Regions from separate parts of the Vibrio orientalis CIP 102891 genome, predicted to be linked through region 1. Evidence: riboswitches for the same ligand, from Rfam matches in the RefSeq annotation. Region 1 holds a riboswitch; the other holds the start of a gene.
What was found. A riboswitch is a leader RNA that binds a small molecule or an ion and turns the genes downstream of it on or off. The one in region 1 is predicted to bind cyclic di-GMP.

Region 1 (12,048 bases):
GTGTTACTAAGTTGCGTGCAGACGAAAAATGTCAGGCTTTGTGAGGTTGAGGGTTTGATTCCAATAATTTGTAGCGGGCTGAAAACAAAACAGCGGATGCATTGGCATCCGCTGATATTGCTTCATAAACAACGATTAATTTACTTTATTCCAAGCATTGTTCCAGTGAGAGCCAACTCCTGGTTCGAATTGAGTAGCACTAGGAGACCATTGAACGCAGTAACCTGAGTAAGGGAACTCTTTACATTGGTAGATAGCACCGTCTGACGCAAGAACCTTCGTACCAGCTGTATACGTCTCTAGACCTTCAGGGAAGACAAAATCATACTCACCAGACGGCGGTGGAGTCTGTTCTTCGACAAGGTGGAAGTCGAGTGTATTTTGCTCAATCACATTACCTTGCTGATCTTTAACCACGACAACCAACATATGGTGGCCCGGTTCTGACTTAGATAGCGTCATGGTTGCTGCTTCAACTTGACCATCGCTTAGCTCTACAGAATGCGAAGATAACGGCTCACGGTGATGGTTGTAGACTGTCATTTCAGTATGAATATCACCGGTCGCTTCAAGAGTTAAATCCAGCTGCGTCGCGTTATCACCAATGATGTATTCAGACTCTAGGCCGTATACCTCTAAGTTATAATCAGGTTCAGGTGAGTCGATCTTGTAGCCAATCTCAACGCTTTTTAATCCAGAGTCTTGTTTAAGGTAGATTGGGTTTGTGCCGTAGATTGGAGTGAACGTACCTTCAGCGCTTAATTGACCTGCTTGAAGCATTGATTGCTCTTGATTGATCTTAGCTGCGAGTGCGTGTGACCAATTGTTCGCGATGCCTTGCTCTTTTGAGTCGATGATAAGCTCTGTGCTGTACGAGACATTCTCACCATTTTGGTCGAATACACGCGTGTATACAGAGTCGCCAACATTTAGGTCTTGGCTTGGGTAAATTTGCCCACCTTGGTTCCAGTCAGGTAGTACTGGGCCGTCGCCTTCAAATTTAACGTCAATCACGTTGTAGAAAGACGCTGCAGTATCACCGACATCCCATACCGCTAAAATAACTTGGTAACCTTCACGCTCTGGCACATTACATAGGTGGCTAACACGCTTTGGTGGTTGAACCATACCGCCGTCAACCGTACAGAAAGGGTTTAGATCAAAAGAGTCACGAGCCAGTGGTTGGTTAGGGTTCCAATCGGCTTTAGTGATGTAGTATTTCCAGTCTTTAGTGACGTGGTTAGCTGTAAACGTCCATTCAAAGTACTGACTACCTGACTGAATAGGGCGCTTAACCCAGCGATCCGCCGTTTGCTCATCTAAAGCCGCCGCTAAAGCAGATTCTGCGCTGGCAATTTTACCGTCGCGTGGACCAGTTGCAGGGAAGCCATCTGGGCCTTCGACACTTTGTGGTTCATATTGAATCGCACCACAGTTGGTGTTCTTCTCATTGGTATCATTAGCTGGGAACTTACATAGTGCAACTCGACCTTCTGCTACACCATTTTCGTAAGCAGAAACGTAACCGTGACCGAAGCTTGCGCCACTCACACTAAGCAGTGCTAAAGCGATAAGAGATTTATTTGGAAGTTTGTTCATCATTTGTCCTGTGTTGATTTTATGACAAAAAAGATGACACTAAGGCATGCTTAAACACTTAGTCTCAAACTAAGTGGCAACCCCGCTATCATAGGTACGATATGTACCGACAGACCGGAAGCTTTGCGTCTTATCCTTTCGAATAGTTTGCCAAAAGTGCCGCTATGTATAGGCAGGCGAAATGTAGTTAAGCTTCCTTATAAAATCGATGTGAATAGTTTGATTGTGGAATGGTCTTCTCGAATTCCTACATTTCCGGAAATTTATCTTGCGAAAATGAAAAATTAACACTGCTTAACTTATTGAATATGTAAGCTTTATTGAGCTTATGCATTTGAATGGTGAATGCATTTTGCTGTTAAATAAATTTCGTATAAATGCAGTCCGTTGCATTTTCGTAAAACAAACTGCTGACTTTGGCTGACTCAGATTTGACAACGTTAAGCCTTAAAAATTCGACAATTCAGCCCGTCGATTTACACAAGGATTTATCATGGAATTTTCTGAAAAGGATAGAGAGGTACTCTATCAAACTTGGATGTCGCAAAAGTCGAAAATGCGCCTTACCCAAATGGAATTTGCGAAGAAACTAGGTATGAATCAACTGGCTTTTTCTCAAGTCTTGCGAGGCGAGGCTGAACTCACAATGCCATTTGTCACCAAATTCTGTCGCTTACTGCAGTTAGAGCCAAATAATGTTGTCCCTTCCCTTAAAGAAAGCCATAACAGTGGCGCACCAAAGGTCGTTTACTTACAAAGCCGAATGACGGTTGATGGTGAAATCCAAAATGCCTATATAGAAGGCAATCAGGTCGTGGTGGAATACGCGCATCACGTCCAATCTTCTTAAGTGAGGGAAAGTGCCGATTAGTCGTGATGTAAAGACGTAATTAACTATTGGCTAGCAAGGTTAGGTGTTACTCTAAATAGTTATGAAAGACTGTAGAGCAGAACAATGCTAGAAAAAGAGAACCTAATCAAGCTGGCAAGAATGCAAATGCCCTTTGGTAAATACGCAGGAAGAGTACTCATTGACCTGCCGGAAGAGTATTTACTGTGGTTCGATAAGAAAGGTTTCCCAGAAGGGGAGCTAGGTGATTTGTTGAAGCTTTGTCTAGCGTTAAAGATTGAAGGGCTTGATACCGTTGTTAAGCCTTTAAAGCGAATGTAGCTTTTCGAAGTAACGGTAAGCCCTGAATTGATAGGGTGATCTTTTAGCTAAGGGAGTCAGAACGTTGTGTTCTGACTCATATCAGCAGTAACTCATTGAATAGATTGAGCTGCCTTTAAAAGAAGCTGATTAAAGCTCTCTGGCTGTTCTAGCATTGGAAAGTGCCCAGAGTCCTCAATGAAGTAGATGCTATAGTTTTTGATGTGCTTTTTGTTGGCTTTAGAATCGGTCGGCCATAAGCGCGCATTGACTAATACAACAGGCACATTGATACTTTCAAACACGCGATACGACTCCCCTGTGATGTACTGCCCCAAATAATGGCGGAACTGGTTAAGGGCGATACCTTTTGACGCAGAGGCCATATCTTCAGTTGCCCATTCCAATATCACAGGATCAACGTCTGCCGGGAACGCATTTTTTACAAACTCTGTCATACCAGTCTGAAAGTCTTCTTCAAACGGTTTGATCATCATGTTGAGATCAGCCTGCGTCAAAGGCGCGGCCACATTTTGCGAGGTATCGACACCGATAATGCCAATGACTTCTCTCGGCATCAACTTTGCGGCCTCTGCTATCACACCACCGCCCATGGAGTGACCAACCAAAATAGCGTTGTCGATGTTTTCTTTCTTCATTACCGCTTTAATGTCGTTGGCAAAAGCGGACATAGTGTACTCTTTTCGGTTGAGCGATGAGTTGCCGTGTCCAGCCAAATCCAGCGTGACTACCTTGTATTGGGATGAAAAGAAGTCAATTTGGTTTTGCCATAAGCGGCTATCCAGACTCCAACCGTGAACTAAGATCATAGCGGTATCGCTATTCCCAGTTACGCTATAGGCAATTTTTTCTCCATCGTCTGTGCTCGCAACGCCGTATCGGGAGCTATCGAGCGGTTCAGCTATGCTGAAGCCACTGAGTGCTGACAGTACGAGAAGTAGGGTGGAAAGAATAAATAGCTTTTGAGTGTTTCGTTCATTCTTGAAATTCATAGATTGACCTTTTGCTTGGAAGTGTTTGCGGTTATCCGAATCAACTTAAGTATTGTAGAGGTTGAATCGCTTGCGGTATCACTGCTAGTGGTTTTCGCCATTGGAGCTGTGTGGGCAAGGGTATACTCAATCATCTAGGTGCGGACTTTAAACTATGAACCTATAGACAGGTCAACGGTTGATGTGATGTTGCCATGAAAATAATGGGTTGAGTAACTCCGCCAAGGTCAATAGGCGAGCTTGGTGATTTATCGAAGCTTTGCCTAGCGTTAAAGATTGAAGGACTTGATAGCGTTGTTAAACTCTTAAAACGAATGTAACCTGCAGAGAAAAGCCCAATTCTTATTTAAAAGATTTACTATGAATTTTGATATCAATACATTGAAACACCACCAACTGGTCGAAGATGGTCAACTAGAGGGGTGTTACATTCATCAGCCTGCTCAGGGTAGCCAGCAAGACGACAAAGCTGTCTTGGAAGAACGCCAAGCGCTAGAAAAGATGGGGTACAAGGTAGTGCAAGTTAAACCTAAAGGCGGAACAACCACGTTCGCCGAGGCGATGCAAGAGCTCGCAAAGAAGACGGGGCAGCAGCCTAAGTAGTCATCATATCCCACTTTATCCCGCAATATCATTTGTCCTCATTTAAAAGAGTCAGGTTAGGCTGACTCTTTTTTGAGGTCTATTCGTCTAAAAGCTCAGGTTTAGGACACTTTTGATATTTTGAATAAGGTGGGAGACAAAAACTATACCTATCCTTTGCTTCCAGCAATTCCTGATCTGTTAATTCTTTGCTAATCGATGTTGCCAATGATTCCAGTTTTCTATTTTGGGCCGATGCAGCAATTGCCCAAATATATGCGCTTTGGTAATTCTGCTTGATAATGCTACCTCCCAAAAACATCCGGGATAGATCTTCTTGAGCTTCGGCATAACCAAGTATTGCCGATTTAGTACACCACATTACTGCTCGCTCATAATCGACTTCAACTTCGTGACCATTGAAGTACATATGACATAATTCTCGTTGTGCGTGAGCATTCCCACTCATTGCCAAAGCACTGTATTGAGCAAATGATAACTGACTAAGGCTGTTGAAATTTTGCGTACCTTCATAATCATTTTTATCTGATGACTTTTTAAACCACTCCAATGCCAACTGCCGATCTTGCTGGATGCCTATTCCGTCTCTATACATTATTCCTAAATAATTTGCTGCTCTGCCATCTCCATTTTCGGCTGCCTTACGATACCAGTTTGCAGCAATAACATAGTCTTTTTTAACCCCATGCCCTTTTTCATACAAGCGTCCAAGATTTCTTTGTGCTGGAGCATAATTCTGGTCAGATGCCTTCGTATACCATGATATTGCTTTTTTATAGTCTTTCTTAATACCAATCCCATGCATATAAGCGAAGCCAAGGCTATCTTGAGATGGTGCATAACCTTGCTCCGCGGCTTGGCGGTACCAGTAAGTAGACTCGATTAGTTTATGAAATTTGCTATTTGGATACTGATATATCCATCCAAGACTGTCTTGAGCAAAGGTATTTCCTTGTTTTGCCGCTTTTAAGTACCAGTACTCGGCTTTATCGTAATCTTGTTCGACTTCACTTCCATATTCATACATTTGCCCTAGCTGGGATTGGTAACTAGCATTACCTTTTCTTGCTCCAACACTGGCCTCTTTGAAGGAAACAGTGGGCTTCTCATCATTATTGAACACTACTTCCTTTTGCCATCTAGCGGCTACCCCTTTATCTTTATTTATCGTGGTACAAGCAGACAGCCAAACAACAATGCAAAGTGAGAAAAGGAGTTTTTTCATTACAATAAATCTTCAAAATCATTTAGTTAATGATGAACTATATCACTAGCAAGACCAAAATTCGCGTACCTCAGTAAATTCCATTCCAGATGCGAAATCTCAAATTAAAGTCTGATCGGAGGTACTAGATACTTTTAGTGTAATGCACGCTCCTGTCTTTGAGTGCGGTAGAAATGATTCTAAGAGGGGTTACTTCGGATTATTGAAACTACGTCTGCACTACTAGTTAAGGGTTGTTATGTTCTTGGTGTGAAAGTGGATAGTTTGTTTAAATACCCAGCTTATATTTAGCTTTTTTGTATCTACAATATTTCAAACAAAAATCTATTCACTAAAATCGGGTATCAAAGCACTCGTTTTGGTGGGTAAAGACTCCTTTCCCCGTTATGTTGTGAAGCCGCCATCACATTTGAATATTCGTTTCAAATTAAACGTCATATTTTAAACGCTGTATATTCATTTTTTGAGAATTAATACGCTCTTTGTGGGGCCATTGGAAGTGACAACTTCAATTGTTTGGATAATTAGTCTTGCCCTGACTAATTATCCAAAGAGTCTAAGATTGCTAGTGAAATTGAATTTTGAAACGCATCACACTCGTAAAAATAACCTTGAATTACCATCAGCTCACTTAGAAAGATAAGTCCTAAATAATAACTATCAAAATACCCTACAAACCGATTATAAGGATACCTACCATCATGAGCGGTAAGATCATCAAGCTATCTCGAAATACTGACCAAGCGCCAATCAATGCTCTTTCTACCCAAAGCGTTGCTTTCTCTCATTACAACAATATCTCGGCGCAACTACCGATTGACCCGAAAAGCGGTGAGTTGGTGATTGGCGACATCAAAGCGCAAGCAGAGCAATGTTTTGCAAACATCAAATCTATCGTAGAGAGCATTGAACATGTGATGGATGATGTGGTTAAGGTCAATATCTATCTTAAAAATATTGACCATGTAGACGCTGTAAACGAAGTGATGGCGATGTTCTTTACTGAGTACTTCCCAACTAAAACAGTGTCTGCAGTGGCTGAACTGCCAAACAGTGATGCACTGATCCAGATTGACGCTCTAATCTCTAACGGTGAAGGTACCCAACCTCAAGAACCATGCCCTTTGATTAAGCAGGCAAGAAACTGCGATAGCGTGACTAAAAGTGCGACATCGACTCATTCGGTTGCGTTCTCACACTACAACAACCTATCTGCGCAGCTGCCAGTTGATCCTACTACAGGTACATTGGTTGAAGGTGGAGTTAAGGCTCAAACCGCACAATGTTTACGTAACCTAAAGACTGTCTTAGAAAGCATTGATGTGCCGTTTGACGATATTGTAAAAGTTGGCATTCAGGTAACAGATCTTGCCGATATTGAGCTAGTGAACGAAGTGTACATGACCTTCTTCCCTGATTCGGCAATTGCTCGCAGCGTTGCTTATGTTCCAGCGCGTTCTATCACACAAGCGGCGGGTTTACCAATGAATGCATTGGTTCAAATTGATGCGGTGATTTCTCATGGCGATGGTACGCCACCACAAGAAGTAGAAGATAGACATGGGATCGTGATTCGCGCGAACAATACAGACTTAGCGCCTATCAGTGAGCTATCAACACAGACGGTTGCTTTCTCTCACTACAACCATATTTCAGCTCAGCTTCCAGTGGATGTACAGACTGGACATTTAGTTGAAGGGAATACTGGTGTTCAGGCTAAGCAGTGTCTAACTCACATTAAATCCATCGTCGAAAGCATTGGTCATGAAATGGATGACTTAGTGAAGGTCAACATTCAACTAACCAATATGGCAGACTTGCACATGGTTGATGAGGTTTACACTACGTTCTTCAATGGCAACCTACCTGCTAGAACAGTGATTGGTGTTGAAAAGGTAGCATCAGGCGCATTGATTCAGATTGATGCGGTTGTTTCGAATGCTGAAGGCACACCGCCGAAGAAATAAGCAATCTAAGATAATTGCCTAGTTTAGCGCTGAATAGCCAAGGATTTGGACTTAGTACTTAGGTTAGAGCAGTTATAAAACGATAAAGAAAAAGGAGCCAACAGGCTCCTTTTTTTGTGTTGGGCTTAGTGCTTGCGCTTAGGACCATTTTTTACAAGGTCTTGGCCAGTTTGGAATACTTCTTCAGTTACCCAGCGGCCTAATATCAGTTGGTTGTTGTCGTCTAATACAGCGACAAAGCGGCGACCATCGGCATTACTTGTTGCCAATACGATACCTGCCGCATTGTTTAGACCCAGCATGCCACTTTCAACAGCCACTAGAAACGATTCTAGCTCTTCCAAATCCGAAATAATTCGGTCGTCATTAATCATCTTGATGTTCTCTTGTTTCTGCTCCTAGCCAGCAAGGAGCGACCGCAAATTGCAGACTACTTTAACGATCATAGTGATGAATTACCATATCTGCACGGCTATGAGTTAAGCAATCGACACCATTCAATCCGTATTTTTTCCATTCACGCCCTAAATTGTCCGTTTGTCGCAATCATCAGCGTGTTGTTTTTCTCCGGAGTATTGTTACAGCATCAAAACGGACAAGGACAGATTCAGATGAAAACCAATACATTAGCTAGTCTATTCACACTAAGCCTATTAACAATGACACACGCGTTTGCCGCACCTTCAGAAGCGATTATTGCTCAGTACAATTTGGCCGCAGAAGGGGACGAGGACAAAGTTGAGCTCGTTTATCAGCAGTTGGATCAGCAGATAAAAAGTGACGGCGCAGATCCACTCAGTTTGGTTTATTTAGGCAGCACTCAAACTCTGATGGGTCGTGATGCGTTTATGCCTTGGAATAAAATGAAATACACCGAGCAAGGTCTAGCGACAATTGGTAAAGGTCTCGATTTACTGAATACGCAAGCTGAGCCATTAGAAGCGCAGCAGATTCGTCAGGGGTTACCTGAGTCGTTATTGGCGAAGTCCATCGCAGGCGTAACGTTTACCTCGTTACCCGATATGTTTAACCATTTTGACCGCGGTTATGACATCTTCCTAGAACTTCTTTCAGATGAGTCTTTCTCCGCTCAACATTATGATGCCATCTCTTGGGTATACATCTACGCCATTCAGGCTGCTATACGCGCAGAAGATAAGCCTCAAGCACAGAAGTGGCTCGCTGAAATGCAAGCGCATAATGCTAATCACCCTATGACGATTCAAGCGCAAGCTATTGTTGATAAAGCAGCTTAAGGGGGCGTTATGATTCAGTTTAATCAGATTAGTAAGCAGTACCAAATGGGGCAACAGCAAGTCGCCGCCCTCAACCAGGTCAGTGGTGAGATCAAGCAAGGTGAGATGGTTGCCCTATGTGGTCCTTCAGGTTCAGGTAAAAGTACGTTACTCAACATCTTAGGATTACTTGATATGGACTATCAGGGAGAAATCTCATTATCAGGCAACGCTTATCCAAAGGATCCTAAGCAAGCGGCATTGCTACGTCGAACCCAACTGGGTTTTGTGTTTCAAAAATTCAATCTTGTTCCGGTGATGACAGCGTGGGAAAACGTGGCTTATCCGTTGATGCTTAATGGCTATTCAGTCCAAGAACAAAAAAGGATGGCAAGCGAGCTGCTAGAACACGTTGGATTGGCGGAATTTAAAGATCATCGACCAGACAATCTATCGGGCGGCCAACAACAGAGAGTAGCGATTGCAAGAGCCTTAGTTCATAAACCACAGCTAGTAATTGCTGATGAACCCACAGCCAGTCTAGACAGCCGCACAGCAGGGATAGTGATTGATTTGATGAAAAACTTAGGTCACCAAATGGGCACGACATTTGTGGTTGCCACCCATGATTCGCGAATGGCTTTGCACTGTGACCGCTCGATAGATCTTGTTGATGGCCGCATAAATGAGGAGGCAATCAAATGGGCAAGTTAATTCCAGATTCACTACGCATTGCCTTTCTCAACCTGAAGAGAAACGGGCGCCGTAGCACCTTATCAATCTTGATCGTAGCGATTGCGATTTTTGCTCTTACATCGGCTGGTGGCTTCGGTCTTTATACTTATGACTCGCTGAAAGAGTCGACTGCTCGCGATACCGGTCACTTAACCATCAGCCAGCCAGACTACTTTGAAAAAGATGAAGAGATGCCGCTAGCCAACGGATTAGCTGGCTCAGGAAGTATTACCCAGCAGCTAATCGCCAACGAGCATGTTCGAGGTGTGCAGCCAAGAATCGACTTTACCGGTTTAGTTTCTAATGGCAGTAAATCGACCATCTTTGTTGGCATTGGCGTCAATGAACGAGAGTTCGATATGAAAGGGCCGTTCCTCGATGTACGTGAAGGAAAAACATTGTCGAGCCCTCAATCATCACGTTATGACCCGAGTGAGCCTGAAGTCATGTTGGGTGTCGATTTAGCCAGAAACCTAAGTGTGCAGCCGGGTGACTGGGTTACATTACTTGCGACAACCAGTGATGGCGCGTTAAATGCGTATGACTACAAAGTTCGTGGTATCTACTCAACAGGTGTGCCTGAGCTCGATAAGCGTCAGTTGTATATTCACGTGACTTCGGCGCAAGAGCTGTTGTCTAGCGATAAAGTCAGCACCTTATCTGTGTTCTTATTCGATACCGCCTTAACTGACAATATGCAATCTTGGGTAGAGCAAGCATTGGCTCGCGTTGACTTACCACAAGCAGTTGAAGTGACGCCTTGGCAAGAACGTGCCTTCTTCTACACCAAGGTAAAAGACTTATATGACCGAATCTTTGGCATCATGGGCGCGGTAATGGCGATGGTGGTTTTCGTTGCACTTTTCAACACGATGACGATGTCGGTGACAGAGCGCACTCGTGAGATTGGCACACTGTCAGCGCTTGGAACCTACCCGCGAGAGATTGTTTTAGGCTTTGTCAGAGAATCAGCCTTGCTCGCTTTAATTGGGTCAGCCATAGGTGGGCTATTGAGCCTGTTAACTAGCGGACTTTTGATGGTAGTTGATGTCCAAATGCCACCGCCGCCAGGACGCAGCGACGGCTATCCACTTAACATTTATTTTTCTCCTGAGTTATTTGCAGCCACGGCGCTAGGTGTATTGCTGATATGCGTTGCTGCTGCATGGTTATCGGTATCAAAAGGCGTTAAAAAACCAATCACGGAGGCACTTATCTATGTTTAATCGAATTAAATCTCTTCTTGTGTTGAGTGCTTTAGTTACCTCGACTGTGTATGCGAATGATGTTGAACAAATGGTGAAAAATGCCGATCAATTTCGCTTGGAATCTAAGTCGGCCAAAGTGGTTTCATTGGTGAGCTTGTATCAGAACGAACAGTTAGACAAAACTCGTCAATACAGCGTTTACACACGACCAAACCGAGAGTCTCTAGTTCTGTTCAAGTCGCAAGTGGAAGCGGGGCAGAAAATGCTGATGCTCGGTGATAACTACTGGCTAGTGATGCCGAAAAGTCGCCGCCCAATTCGCATTACTCCGATGCAGAAGCTGTTAGGTGAGGCATCAGTGGGTGATATCTCAACGCTAACTTGGAGCGAAGATTATCAGCCGAGCTTAATCACAACTGAAATGGTTGAATCTGGTGGGCAACAAATCAAAACCAATCAACTACAACTGCAGGCGACCACAAAAGGGGCCAGTTACCACCGAATCGATTTGTGGCTCAATCAATCGAATGACTTCCCCGTCAAAGCGGATCTCTATCTACGCTCAGGGAAACTGGCCAAACAAGCTTGGTTTACGGCGGGGGAGCGTGACGGTCAAACTCGCGTTGTTGCGATGACCTTACTTGATCAGATTCAACCTGCGAAAAAGACCGTAATTGAATATCAAGAGGTGACAGAAGCCGCGTTAGATGACAAGTACTACAACCCAGCTTATTTAACTCGTAACGCATTGTCGGAGCTATAAATGAAAATCAAAGCAGCGTGCGTCGCTGGGCTCATTTGGTCCGCTTCAAGCTACGGGCAAGCAGTGACATTCGATTGGGATTACATGCTAAGTGCCAGCACGACAACCCATCGCGACTCGCAACTACTGGGCGCAGCACCAGCATCCAATAGCCAAGCGGTGGATGCGTTGCTTGATGTTCAGTTTGAGGGTTACGGAGTCACAGGCTTAGTGGCACTGAAAGCCAATGATATCTACCACTCAGATTCACAACGCTCATACGATGATGAGTTGATTGTTCAAGAATTGTTTTGGCAAGGCAGTCTGTTTGATAGTGCGGTTGACTTTACTCTAGGCAAAGTGCGTCTCGACTGGGGAGTCGGTTACGGCTATCGACCATTAGATGTATTCAAACCTTATCGACGTAATCCGGTCGGTATCCAAGTTGAAGAAGGCACTGGAACCATGATGGCCTCTTACTTTGATATGGCGGGTGAGTGGTCATTGCTTTACACCGATTCGAGTTGGACCCAGCAAGAAGGCAGTGAGTTAGAGCAAGCTTCGGAGCAAC
Region 2 (12,048 bases), on a different contig from region 1:
TGTATGCCATTGATTGCCCTAAATATTACGACCGACCAGAGATGTACGCTGAGAATAACCAAGCGTATGCTGACAATGGCGAACGCTTTGCCTTTTTTAGCGCCGCCTGTCTCGATATGTTACCTAAATTAGGTTTTAAGCCTGATATTGTTCACGCTAATGACTGGCATACTGGTTTTGTACCTTATCTGCTAACGCATCGTTACGGTAATGATGCGTTCTTTTCTGCGACGAAGAGTGTCCTCTCAATTCATAACGCGGTATTCAAAGGTGTCTTTAGTTATGACGAGTTACAGGTACTTCCTGAGATGCATACTCGTTACGCGCCAGATGCTGCTGTTAGTCCTACTCATGTCACCATGCTGCGTGCTGGTGTGCTTAACGCAGATAAGGTTAACGCCGTTAGTCCGACCTATGCTCAAGAGCTGAAAACAGAGTTAGGTAGTCACGGTATGGCTGCTGAGTTTCAGCAACGAGCTGACGATCTTGTCGGCATACTCAACGGTTGTGACTATTCGGCATGGAACCCGCAAACAGATTCCTTGTTACCTGCTAACTATAAAGCCAATCGCCAGAGTATGGTGCGTGGTAAGAAGGCATGTAAGAAAGAACTGCAGCAACGTGTCGGTTTACAGACCGAAGATGTCGCGGTCTATGGCATGGTCTGTCGTCTGACGAATCAAAAAGGTATTCACTACTTGTTACCTATTCTTTCAGATTTTCTGAAGCATGATGTTCAAGTTGTGATTGTTGGTACCGGAGACCCAGTCTTAGCTTCTCAGCTCAAAGACATTGCAGCCAAACACAGTGATAAGTTTGCTTTTGTCGAAGCGTACAGTAATGAACTTGCGCATCTCGTTGAAGCAGGCGCTGACTTCTTTATTATGCCGTCAGAATTTGAGCCATGTGGCTTAAATCAAATCTACAGCATGGCCTACGGCACTTTGCCGATTGTGCGTGGAGTAGGTGGTTTACGTGACAGCGTGAATGATTACGATGCTGACCCGCAAAACGCGACCGGCTTTATCTTTGACCAGCCAGAGCCTTATGCATTGCTAAACGTCCTGCAAAGGTCATTGCTTCTCTATGCTCAGCAACCGAATGAGGTTAAACGAGTGCAGTTATACGCCATGGAGCAAAACTTCTGCTGGAACAAGGCCGCAGATGAGTATTTGGAGCTTTATCACTCTGCTCTTAATTGTTAATAAAAAAGGCGCATAACAGCGCCTTTTTTTGTCTCTTTTTGCAGCTTATTTGCACAAACTTGAACAAGAAATGATGTGTTCAGACTTCATTCCTTCTATGTTTATGATACTCTCCTAACCAATCTAAATTCAGAGCACAATTCAATTCACTATGAGCGAGTCTTTACTGTTTCACAAAACCTTTGCGCACCCTACCAGTGATGAGTGGGTGGTATTTGTGCATGGTGCTGGGGGCAGTTCATCGATTTGGTTTAAGCAAATAAAGGCGTATAAGCAGCACTTTAACTTGCTGCTGATTGACCTGCGTGGACATGGTAAATCGAATCAACTACTCAAAGAATTGATTGCCAATCGTTACACGTTCAAAGCAGTAACCATTGATATTCTTAAGGTGCTCGACCACTTAAAAATCCGCTCTGCTCACTTTGTTGGAATGTCGCTTGGTACCATCATTGTTCGCAATGTTGCTGAGCTTTCGGCGGAACGTGTTAAGTCGATGGTGCTAGGTGGCGCTGTAACTCGCTTGAATACCCGCTCGCAGGTGTTGGTAAGGTTGGGCAACATGTGTAAGCACATTGTCCCTTATATGTGGTTATACAGCCTATTTGCTTATATCGTTATGCCACAGCGAGCTCAGAAAGAGTCTCGTCACCTGTTTATTCGGGAAGCAAAGAAGCTGTGCCAGAAAGAGTTTAAGCGTTGGTTTATTCTCACCGCTGAAGTCAATCCATTAATGCGTTACTTCAAAGATAGAGAGTTATCAATACCAACGCTCTACTTAATGGGTGATAGGGACTACATGTTCATTCAGCCTGTCAAAGAAATGGTTGCCGCACACAGTGACAGTCAGTTACGTGAGATTGAAAACTGCGGTCACGTGTGTAACGTTGAACGCCCCGATGAGTTTAATCAACACTCGATTGCTTTCATTAAAGAGCAAATCGACACTAAATAATTAGGCTGATTATGGTGTGACGCTACCACACTGCCAACATGCACCAAACTGACCTTCATTCTGCTCTCCACACTGATCGCATTGCCAATCTTGCTTTTCTTGCTCAGATTGAAACTCTCTAATAATTTCAGATGCCTTCGCACTGTCACGTTGATCAAACAGCCATATGTATGGCTCGCTGCTCTCGCCAAATGGGATCTCTCCTTGTAAGCCGAAGATACCTTCTCCGCGTACCTCACAGTCGATAGATTGAGATTTAAGAAGCTCACAGATGATATGAGCTTCGGTTGGCGTTACGGCTGAAAATACCTTCATCAAACATTTCCATTCGAAGCGGATGGCTCAGTTCTAAATTTTGCCATTATCCATTTCGCGATAACCGGGAATAGACCGAGCAGAGCAAACGACGCGAGCACGGTTGGGGAGACGATACCAGAGAGAGAGTCGATCTGAGCAAGCTGAGTACCTGCGTTGAGGTATACCGCTGTACCGGGAAGCATACCGAGTTGGCTTATTAAATAGAAACGCACAGTTGCGAGAGGGGTTAGGCCCATCAGTAGGTTGATCAGAAAGAAGGGGAAGACAGGAATCAATCGCAGTGAAAACAGATAAAAAGCACCGTCACGTTCCACACCTTGGTTGATGGCATTAAGTTTGTCGCCAAACTTAGCTTGTACCCAGTCACGCAGTAAGTAACGACTGCTTAAAAAGGCAAGGGTGGCACCAATTGTACTAGCAAAAGAGACTAGGACTAGACTTGTCCAAAAACCGAATAGGGCAGCGCCAAGTAGAGTAACGACCGCTGCTCCTGGAATAGAGAAGGCCGTAATTGCAACGTACGCAATAAAATAACTCGCTGCGGCAACGACAAAATTATCGGAGATAAAAGCCGCCAATTCTGCTTGCTGCGCTTTGGCATTATCTAAGGTTAGGTACTGGCCAAAGTTCACACCTAACAAAACGATGAGTGATACAAAGATAACGCCAAGTATGAGTTTTTTATTCATGTGCTGCTCCATCAAGAATCATGGCCGATTAAAACAAAGTGTTAATAGACTAGACAGGGAAAGCAAGCAGTAAATTTCAACAAAGAAAAAAAAGTCAGCGTAATTGCTGACTTTTTATAAAGGAATAGAAATTGTGTGGTCGATTAATGACTTAATTGGCTGAGCAATTCTTCACGTCGGCTGTGAGGGATTACAGACCAATGTGTGCCGTGAATCGCGCCCTCTAAAGCCCAAAGCAACTCAACGTTAACTTCTGAAGAGTGCGAAGATTGAATGGCTTTAAATGCGTTTACAGAACCGGTTTCCTCTAGGTTCTCAACGCTATCAATCCCGGCTTTCTTTAGCATTCGTTCGGTTGCTAGCCTTAAGTTAGGCAGATCTTTTAGGCGATTAGGTTTCGCTTTTGCTTGCTTTGTCTTTTCGCTGTTAGCTGCCCTTAGAGCAGCTTGGCCAATCTCAAGCGTATTTTCCTGATTCTCAAACCAATCATCGCTGAGGGCGAAGTACTTGGTTACGACAGGGAAGCCACGTTTTTTATAAACGTAAGGTTCTAAGCTAAGAGATTTAAACTGCTTTGCAAGTACGTCATCTGCCCGAACGTGCAACTTATCATTGACGACTAATGCAAACATAGTGTCGTCGGCAAAAATACCGAAGCCACCAAACATTGAGCGAGACTTGATTAGGCCTAACGGCTCAAATAGTCGCATTGAGTCTTTTAGTATTGGTTTATCCATGCTGTGTATTCTCGGTGTATATGTATACGCCACCAATTCAGGTCCGAGAGAGTAGCAAATTTTGCAGGCATATTGTCAATCAGGTGTCATACGATTGCTAGTAATTACAATCTGACGAGTATGCATATTTACCATCGGCAACCCCGCTACCAAACAATTAACTTGTTGAAGGCCGGAGGCTTTGCGTCCCATCCTTTCGAAATGGTTTGCCCTGTTCGTGGCATAATCGAACAATAATAAGCATAAATGGATTTTGGGCTGAGAATCACGTCTCTATAGGATAAATGTGATCTTGCTTCAATAAATAGGCTCAGTTGATACACTTAGTCAATATAGTTCTATTGACTAAGTGTTTGTCAAATAAGTTATTTCTTAATGTTCTGTACGGTATTTCGTTCAACAATTTCTGGATGCATTTCAAAGATACGCTTCTCGTGCTCTTTGTCTTTTATGCGCTCTAGTAGAATCTCAAAGGCGTTTTTGCCCACGCGACGTTTTGGTTGGTGAACGGTAGTCAGCGGCGGCGAGAAATACTCTGCAAGTTCAATGTTGTCGTAACCGATAACGGACATATCTTCAGGGATGCGAATACCTTTCTGCTGAAGACGGCTCATTAAGCCAAGTGCCATGGTATCGTTGAAACAGAAGATTGCGCTTGGCTTGTTATCCATTGCTGCGATTTGGTCTGCTGCGAGTACCGCAGTATCACACTCGAAGTTACCTTCTAGAATCCAATCTTCGTTAACTGGAAGGCTTGCTTCGTTCATCGCGCGCTTAAAGCCACGGATACGCTCCTGACACGCTGCTTTTTCAAAGTGTCCACTTAGGCAGGCAATATCGGTGTGACCATGCTCAATCAGGTATTTAGTCGCTAAATAGCCACCTTCTTCTGAGTTGTCGATGATCTTATCTGCTTGAGAGCTCTCAGGACCCCAATCCATAACCACTTTTGGAATATCTTTGTGGCGATCTAGCATCTCGCTCAGTTCTTCCGTTAAGTCAGAACACATGACAAGAATGCCGTCTACACGCTTTTCAGCCAGCATACGAATATAGTCGCGTTGCTTTTCGTAGATACCACCTGTGTTACACAAGATCAGCGTGTAGCCTTGACGGTAACAATAGCTTTCAACACCATCGATAACTTCTGAGAAGAAAAGGTTTGTTGACTGAGTCACCAGCATACCGATCGTACGCGTGGTATTACACTTCAGGCTACGTGCAACAGCACTAGGTGCGTAGTTTAGTTCTGTCACTGCTTCCATTACTTTTTCTTGAGTAGCTTCAGCAACAAAGCGCGTTTTATTAATTACATGTGACACAGTTGTCGTTGATACACCAGCAAGGCGAGCAACGTCTTTAATAGTGGCCATAAGGTTCTGTCCTGTCGATGACTGCCGCGGAATTATATTCAGTTTAGAATACCGAGACAGAAAGTATCAGAAACACAAAAACCGCTCTATTTAGCGGTTTGTATTTGATTCGTTTGTTTTTATCGTTTGCGGTCACAATTTTAGACCGCAAAACTCTTAAGAGCAAACAAAAAACGCTAAAGCAACCTGCCGGAGGTCACAATGTTGTCTTTATTCGCCTAGCAGATAGCTACAGTCTAAAGCTAAGAAGGCAACAGCAAATGCGCTGATGGCAGAGTAGAAACCGAACTCATCAAATTTCTGGCATTTGTCAGAAAATTGCGGCATCCAGCTAAGCAGGTGCTGACGAATGAACTGCTCTTGGGTTGCAAAAGCTTCTTCAATCTTAGTTTCGTCCTCTGCTTCATTTGAACGAATGATCAAGTTACCCAAGAAATCGAGCTCAATCGCAATGTGATCTGCTGGTTCGTTGAGGTTTTTATCCACCGCAACGCCATGCTTAGCCATCACTTCCTCCATCTCTTTAGCTGGAGTATCGTTGAGCAGGCCTGACTTGCCGATATACATCGATGCGTATGGTAGTGCCGAGTCTTTATCTGACTTTAAGAAAAGATCACAAAAATCAGCCGCTAGCTCAAGTTGCGCATCTTCACGATCCATAAGACGGTTTAGTGCATCAGTAATACGGTCAATTGACGGCTTGAGTTGCTCATTTTCCCCCAGTCCTGTTAGAAAAGAGCGAATTTCAGGTGAATGATATTGTGCAACGTTCTCTTCTGTTAACTCTTTAGCAAAAAGGCTAGACAACCACCAGTAGATTTCGGCACGTTTTTCATTGAATGCTTTGATTTCTTGCATTAGGTGTTACTCCCCAAATAATTACCGACATTGTAACCAATAAAAATGAACAGCGGTAATTACTTATGTGACAAGATAAATGTGATTATTGGCAGATATTAATGGCTAGAGAAGTTTTGTCTTGAATCAATAAAAAATGATCTTTCTAGCTTTTAAAGTGATAAATACTAGAAATGTTACTATTTATGAATAGAATATTAGATAGAGCAAATCCCAATGTAAAATAAGTGGTGTAGATGAGTTATCACGTACTAGTTGTAGAAGATGACGCAGTTACTCGTAGTAAGCTAGTTGGCTACTTTCAAAATGAAGGTTACAACGTCAGCGAAGCAGAAAGCGGCGAGCAGATGCGCAACATGCTACAAAGTAATGCGATTGATTTAGTGATGTTAGACATTAACCTACCTGGTGAAGATGGATTAATGCTGACTCGCGAACTTCGCAGTCAATCAGACATTGGAATTATCCTGGTAACAGGACGCACGGATAGCATTGATAAGATTGTCGGTCTAGAAATGGGCGCTGATGATTATGTCACCAAACCTTTTGAACTGCGCGAGCTATTGGTTCGAGTTAAAAACTTACTGTGGCGAATTGCGGCTGCACGTAACCTTGCTGGCAATGTCGATAGCGACAAAGCGAATGAAAATATGGTTCGCTTCGGTGATTGGACGTTTGACGTTCAACGTCGCGCTTTGAGCCGTAACGGTGAGCCAGTTAAGCTAACCAAAGCTGAGTATGAGTTGCTTGTTGCACTTTCCTCGTACCCGAACCAAGTATTAAGCCGTGAGCGTATTCTAAACATGATTAGTCATCGTGTTGATGCGCCAAACGATCGTACGATTGATGTGCTCATTCGTCGTATGCGTGCAAAGATGGAGTTCGACCCTAAGAATCCGCAAATCTTTGTTACGGTGCACGGTGAAGGCTATATGTTCGCCGGTGACTAACGAGATCCAAATATAAAAATACCGAGGCATGCCTCGGTATTTTTTTTATCTGTTAAAGCGCACTGTCGGCTGCATTGAGACTTTGTTCTTCATAGTCTGACGCCCAGTCGCGCAATGATTGCCATATACGGCCCAACGTTTCATGCCAGTAGCGCTCAGTTTGCTCAAGGTACTTGCCTTTTGGTGTGTACTTTTCCCATGCTTGAGTAATGTTATTTTGTGCTAGGTAGTTGGTTGGAGCAGGGTAAGGATCCATGCCTGCTGAATGGAACTCGTTCAACGCACGTTTCATATGACTTGCGGAAGTGACGACGACCAGTTTCTTTGTGGTAACGAAAGCGGCGGCCTGTCTCGCTTCTTCCCAAGTATCTTTTGCTGTTTCCAGTAAGATAATGTCAGATTTTGAAACGCCTAGTGATAAAGCGACTTTTGCCATCATGCGGGCATTACTCACTTCTGACCCTCCAGCATAACCTGACAAGATCAATTTAGAACCAGGGTAGATGCGCATAACGCGGATACCTTCCGCTAAACGCATTAAACCAGTTCGACTTAATTCTGACGTTGGTGGAATCTTGTCATCGACAACGTGCCCACTTCCCAACACCATAACGTAGTCTATTGATTCATCGACCGGGAAAAATGCGGAGTACTGACGCTCTAAAGGCATCAATAGTCGAGAAGAAACCGGTTGGAAGGCAATTAAGAAAATGCCAATAAAAGAGAACAAAACAACAAAGCATCCTGTCTTCTGCTTACGTGTGAACATGATTAACATAAGACCCAACATACCAATGATTAACATCGCTGGTAGGGGCATTAGCAAAGAAGACACAACTTTTTTCAGCTCAAACATACTTAAATAGTCCGAAAAAACATCAATTGATTATATTTTAAGAGAAAGCCTCTTTATTCCTGCCTTTCTTGTGACAGAATAGCAGCACGATTAGACATGATAACTCAAGCTGCTGTGACTGAAGACCGCAATTTCGACGATATTGCCCACAAATTTGCAAAAAATATTTACGGCTCAGACAAAGGCGAGATACGCCAAGTCATTGTTTGGGAAGATCTTCAACAGGTACTTCATACTGTTGATGGGGCAAATAAACAACTTAATGTGCTTGATGCAGGTGGCGGATTGGCACAAATGTCTCAAAAGCTTGCTAAGCTCGGACATCATGTAGCGTTATGTGATCTATCTTCTGAAATGCTGCAATTAGCAGAGCAGGATATTGCAAATAACGGCCTGCTTGAGCAGTATCGCTTCATTCACTCACCTGTGCAATCTATTGAGAAACATCTCGATAAGCAAGTTGATGTGGTGCTTTTTCATGCAGTGATGGAGTGGTTAGCTGACCCTAAGCCCGCACTGGAAAATGTACTTGAACAGGTGAAACCGGGTGGGGTGGCATCAATTATGTTCTATAACCATCATGGATTGGTATATAAGAACGTAGTGTGTGGCAATATTCCTCATGTACTTGATGGAATGCCACATCGAAAACGATTTAAGCTGCAGCCGCAAAAGGGCTTAAAACCAGAAGAGGTCTATCAATGGATAGAAGATGCTGGTTTCACGATTTGTGGTAAATCTGGTATTCGTTGTTTCAGTGACTACATAGGCAATATGGAGTACATGGGCGACTACGAATATGAAGATGTGCTAGCGCTAGAGAAACAACTTTGTAGACAAGAGCCATACCTCTCGTTAGGCCGATACATACATGTATGGGCACAAAAGAAAGATAAGCAGGACTAACAATGAGCGAGATGACTCTAAATGCTGCTGAGCAACCCATTGATGAATTGGTTGGCTGGGTTAAGCAGAATGACTTCTCATTGAACCTCACGACAGAACGACTGGCATTTTTAATTGCGATTGCTGTTCTGAGTAACGAAAGGTTTGATGAAGAATTAGGAGAGGGCGAACTCCACGATGCGTTCACTATCGTGACTCGATTATTCGAAGAAACGGGGGATGCGTCCGCATTTCGTGCCAATAACGCGATTAACGAGATGGTTAAGCAGCGACTAATTAGCCGCTTTACCAGCGAAGTGACGGACGGTGCAAGTATCTACCGCCTATCGCCGCTTGCGATTGGTATTACTGATTACTATGTGCGTCACCGCGAGTTCTCTAAGCTAAAACTATCCATTCAGCTCTCTATGGTGGCTGATGAAATGGCAAAAGCGATTGAATCGGCTCGTCAAGGTGGTACGCCGGGTCACTGGCGTAAAAACGTCTATGGCGTCCTTAAATACTCCGTGGGTGAGATCTTCGATCAAATCGATCTGAACCAGCGTGTGATGGATGAGCAGCAGCAATCTGTGAAGATTCAGATCGCTGAGCTGCTGAATAAAGATTGGCGTGACGCGATCAACAACTGTGAATCGCTGCTATCTGAAACGTCAAACACACTTAAAGAGCTACAAGATACCTTACAAGCGGCTGGCGATGAACTTCAGACCCAGATTCTTGATATTCAAGAACTTGTGTATGGAGATGATGAGCTTGAGTTCATTGCAGAAACCTTGTTTGGTTTACAGATGAAGCTCGATCGCATCACCAGTTGGGGTCAACAAGCGATTGACCTTTGGATTGGTTACGACCGCCACGTACACAAGTTTATCCGAACTGCCATTGATATGGATAAGAACCGAGCATTCAGCTCGCGTTTACGCCAATCAGTGAAAGATTATTTCGATATGCCTTGGTATCTGACTTATGCAGATGCTGAGCGTCTCTCAGACCTTCGTGATGAAGCTTTGGTACTTCGTGATGACGAAGTGACTGGCCAAGTGCCATTAGAAGTGGAATACGAAGAGTTTCAACAGGTCAACGATGAGTTGTCTGAGCGTATTGGGGGCATGCTAAAAGTTCATAAAGAACAAGGCTCGCCAATCGACTTAGGCTTAGTGCTACGTGATTATCTTGCGCAGCATCCACAGACTCATCATTTTGATTTAGCACGAATTGTTATCGACCAAGCTGTGCGTCTCGGCTATTCAGAGTCCGACTATCAAGCGATCCAGCCAGATTGGCAAGCGATTAACGATTTTGGTGCAAAGGTACAAGCAAATGTCATCGACCGATATTAATGATTACATGTCAGATAAGCTGGCAAAAGCAATTTCAAACCCTCTGTTCCCAGCGCTAGACAGTATGCTGCGTGCAGGGCGTCATATCTCAAGTGAAGATCTCGATAACCATGCATTGCTGTCGGATTTCGAAATCGAGCTATCATCGTTTTATCAACGCTACAACACAGAGCTAGTGAAAGCGCCAGAAGGCTTCTTTTACCTACGCCCACGTTCGACCTCTTTGATTGGCCGTAGTGTGTTGTCTGAGCTTGATATGCTGGTGGGTAAGGTTCTCTGTTTCCTTTACCTAAGCCCAGAGCGTTTGGCTCATGAAGGTATCTTCACTAACCAAGAGCTGTATGAAGAGTTACTCGCGCTGGCCGATGAAAGCAAGCTGATGAAGCTAGTAACAAACCGTGCGACAGGCTCTGACTTAGATAAAGAAAAACTATTTGAAAAAGTGCGTACTTCGCTACGTCGTCTACGCCGCCTAGGTATGATCATCAATATTGGTGAAACGGGTAAATTCAGTATCAGTGAATCGGTATTCCGCTTTGGTGCTGATGTACGAGTTGGTGATGACATGCGTGAAGCGCAGCTACGCCTGATCCGTGACGGTGAAGCGGTAGTGCACACCAAAGAACCAAGCCAAGGCAGCTTACTAGAGCAGTCAACAAGCGAAGAAGAACAAGCCGAAGAAATGATAGAAGAAGGTGAAGCATGATTGAACGAGGTAAATATCAATCGCTGACCATGGTCAACTGGAACGGCTTCTTTGCACGTACATTTGATATTGATGGACTAGTAACCACGCTTTCTGGTGGTAACGGTGCGGGTAAGTCGACCACGATGGCGGCATTTATCACTGCATTAATCCCTGACCAAACGCTACTGCATTTCCGTAACACAACCGAAGCAGGTAGTAGCCAGTCATCTCGTGACAAAGGTCTTTACGGTAAGCTGCAAGCAGGCGCATGTTACGCCGCGCTTGATGTGGTTAACTCACGTAACCAACGCCTACTGTTTGCGGTTAAGCTTCAGCAAGTGGCTGGCCGTGACAAGAAAGTCGACATCAAACCGTTCGTAATCCAAGGTCTGCCAAGTCATGTAAAACCGACCGATGTGCTGATTGAAAGCGTATCGGCAACTCAAGCACGCGTTCGCCAGATTAACGAAGTGAAAGAGGCGATTGCTGAGTTTGAAGGTGTTCAATTCAAAGCATTCTCATCGGTAGTTGAATATCACTCACAAATGTTTGAATTCGGTGTCATTCCAAAGAAGCTACGTAACTCTAGTGACCGTTCTAAGTTCTACCGTCTGATCGAAGCATCGCTTTATGGTGGTATTTCAAGTGCGATTACGCGTTCACTGCGTGACTACCTATTGCCACAAAACGGCGGGGTTAAGAAAGCGTTCCAAGATATGGAATCAGCGCTGCGTGAAAACCGCATGACGCTAGAAGCGATCAAGACCACCCAAGCAGATCGCGACCTATTTAAACACTTGATTACTGAGTCAACCAACTATGTTGCAGCGGACTACATGCGTCATGCCAATGACCGTCGTAACAAGTTGGATAAGACCTTATCATTGCGCTCCGAGCTATTTGGCTCGCGTGAAACGCTGCTAGAGCAAAACAACCTGCTTAACCGCGTTCAAGAAGAGCTTGAACTATTGGTTGAGTCTGAGTCTTCGCTAGAGCAAGACTACCAAGCCGCGTCAGATCACTTACAGCTTGTGCAGAATGCTCTGCGTCAGCAAGAGAAAATCGAGCGCTACCAAGAAGATCTTGAAGAGCTGCAAGAGCGTCTTGAAGAGCAGATGATGGTCGTTGAAGAAGCGCAAGAGCGTGTTCTGATGGCTGAAGAGCAAGCCACGG

Region 2: another riboswitch for cyclic di-GMP. It lies ahead of VIA_RS12600 (TfoX/Sxy family DNA transformation protein); the one in region 1 lies ahead of gbpA (N-acetylglucosamine-binding protein GbpA).

What each region holds. Positions count from the first base shown of each region.
Region 1 covers NZ_ACZV01000004.1:857,440-869,487, reverse strand. The annotation lists gene gbpA (N-acetylglucosamine-binding protein GbpA) at 136-1,599, opposite strand; cyclic di-GMP riboswitch class I at 1,672-1,761, opposite strand; gene VIA_RS07345 (helix-turn-helix domain-containing protein) at 2,093-2,449, shown strand; gene VIA_RS07340 (DUF3820 family protein) at 2,555-2,770, shown strand; gene VIA_RS07335 (alpha/beta fold hydrolase) at 2,863-3,762, opposite strand; gene VIA_RS07330 (hypothetical protein) at 4,123-4,365, shown strand; gene VIA_RS07325 (SEL1-like repeat protein) at 4,445-5,590, opposite strand; gene VIA_RS07320 (RidA family protein) at 6,292-7,557, shown strand; gene VIA_RS07315 (hypothetical protein) at 7,683-7,931, opposite strand; gene VIA_RS07310 (hypothetical protein) at 8,169-8,813, shown strand; gene VIA_RS07305 (ABC transporter ATP-binding protein) at 8,823-9,506, shown strand; gene VIA_RS07300 (ABC transporter permease) at 9,494-10,753, shown strand; gene VIA_RS07295 (outer membrane lipoprotein-sorting protein) at 10,746-11,498, shown strand; gene VIA_RS07290 (hypothetical protein) at 11,499-12,048, shown strand, end outside.
Region 2 covers NZ_ACZV01000005.1:447,243-459,290, forward strand. The annotation lists gene glgA (glycogen synthase GlgA) at 1-1,205, shown strand, start outside; gene VIA_RS12585 (alpha/beta fold hydrolase) at 1,357-2,160, shown strand; gene VIA_RS12590 (putative signal transducing protein) at 2,170-2,475, opposite strand; gene VIA_RS12595 (TVP38/TMEM64 family protein) at 2,475-3,167, opposite strand; gene VIA_RS12600 (TfoX/Sxy family DNA transformation protein) at 3,311-3,904, opposite strand; cyclic di-GMP riboswitch class I at 4,038-4,125, opposite strand; gene purR (HTH-type transcriptional repressor PurR) at 4,270-5,277, opposite strand; gene torD (molecular chaperone TorD) at 5,488-6,135, opposite strand; gene torR (two-component system response regulator TorR) at 6,372-7,085, shown strand; gene elyC (envelope biogenesis factor ElyC) at 7,138-7,941, opposite strand; gene cmoM (tRNA uridine 5-oxyacetic acid(34) methyltransferase CmoM) at 8,056-8,847, shown strand; gene mukF (chromosome partition protein MukF) at 8,850-10,187, shown strand; gene mukE (chromosome partition protein MukE) at 10,168-10,893, shown strand; gene mukB (chromosome partition protein MukB) at 10,890-12,048, shown strand, end outside.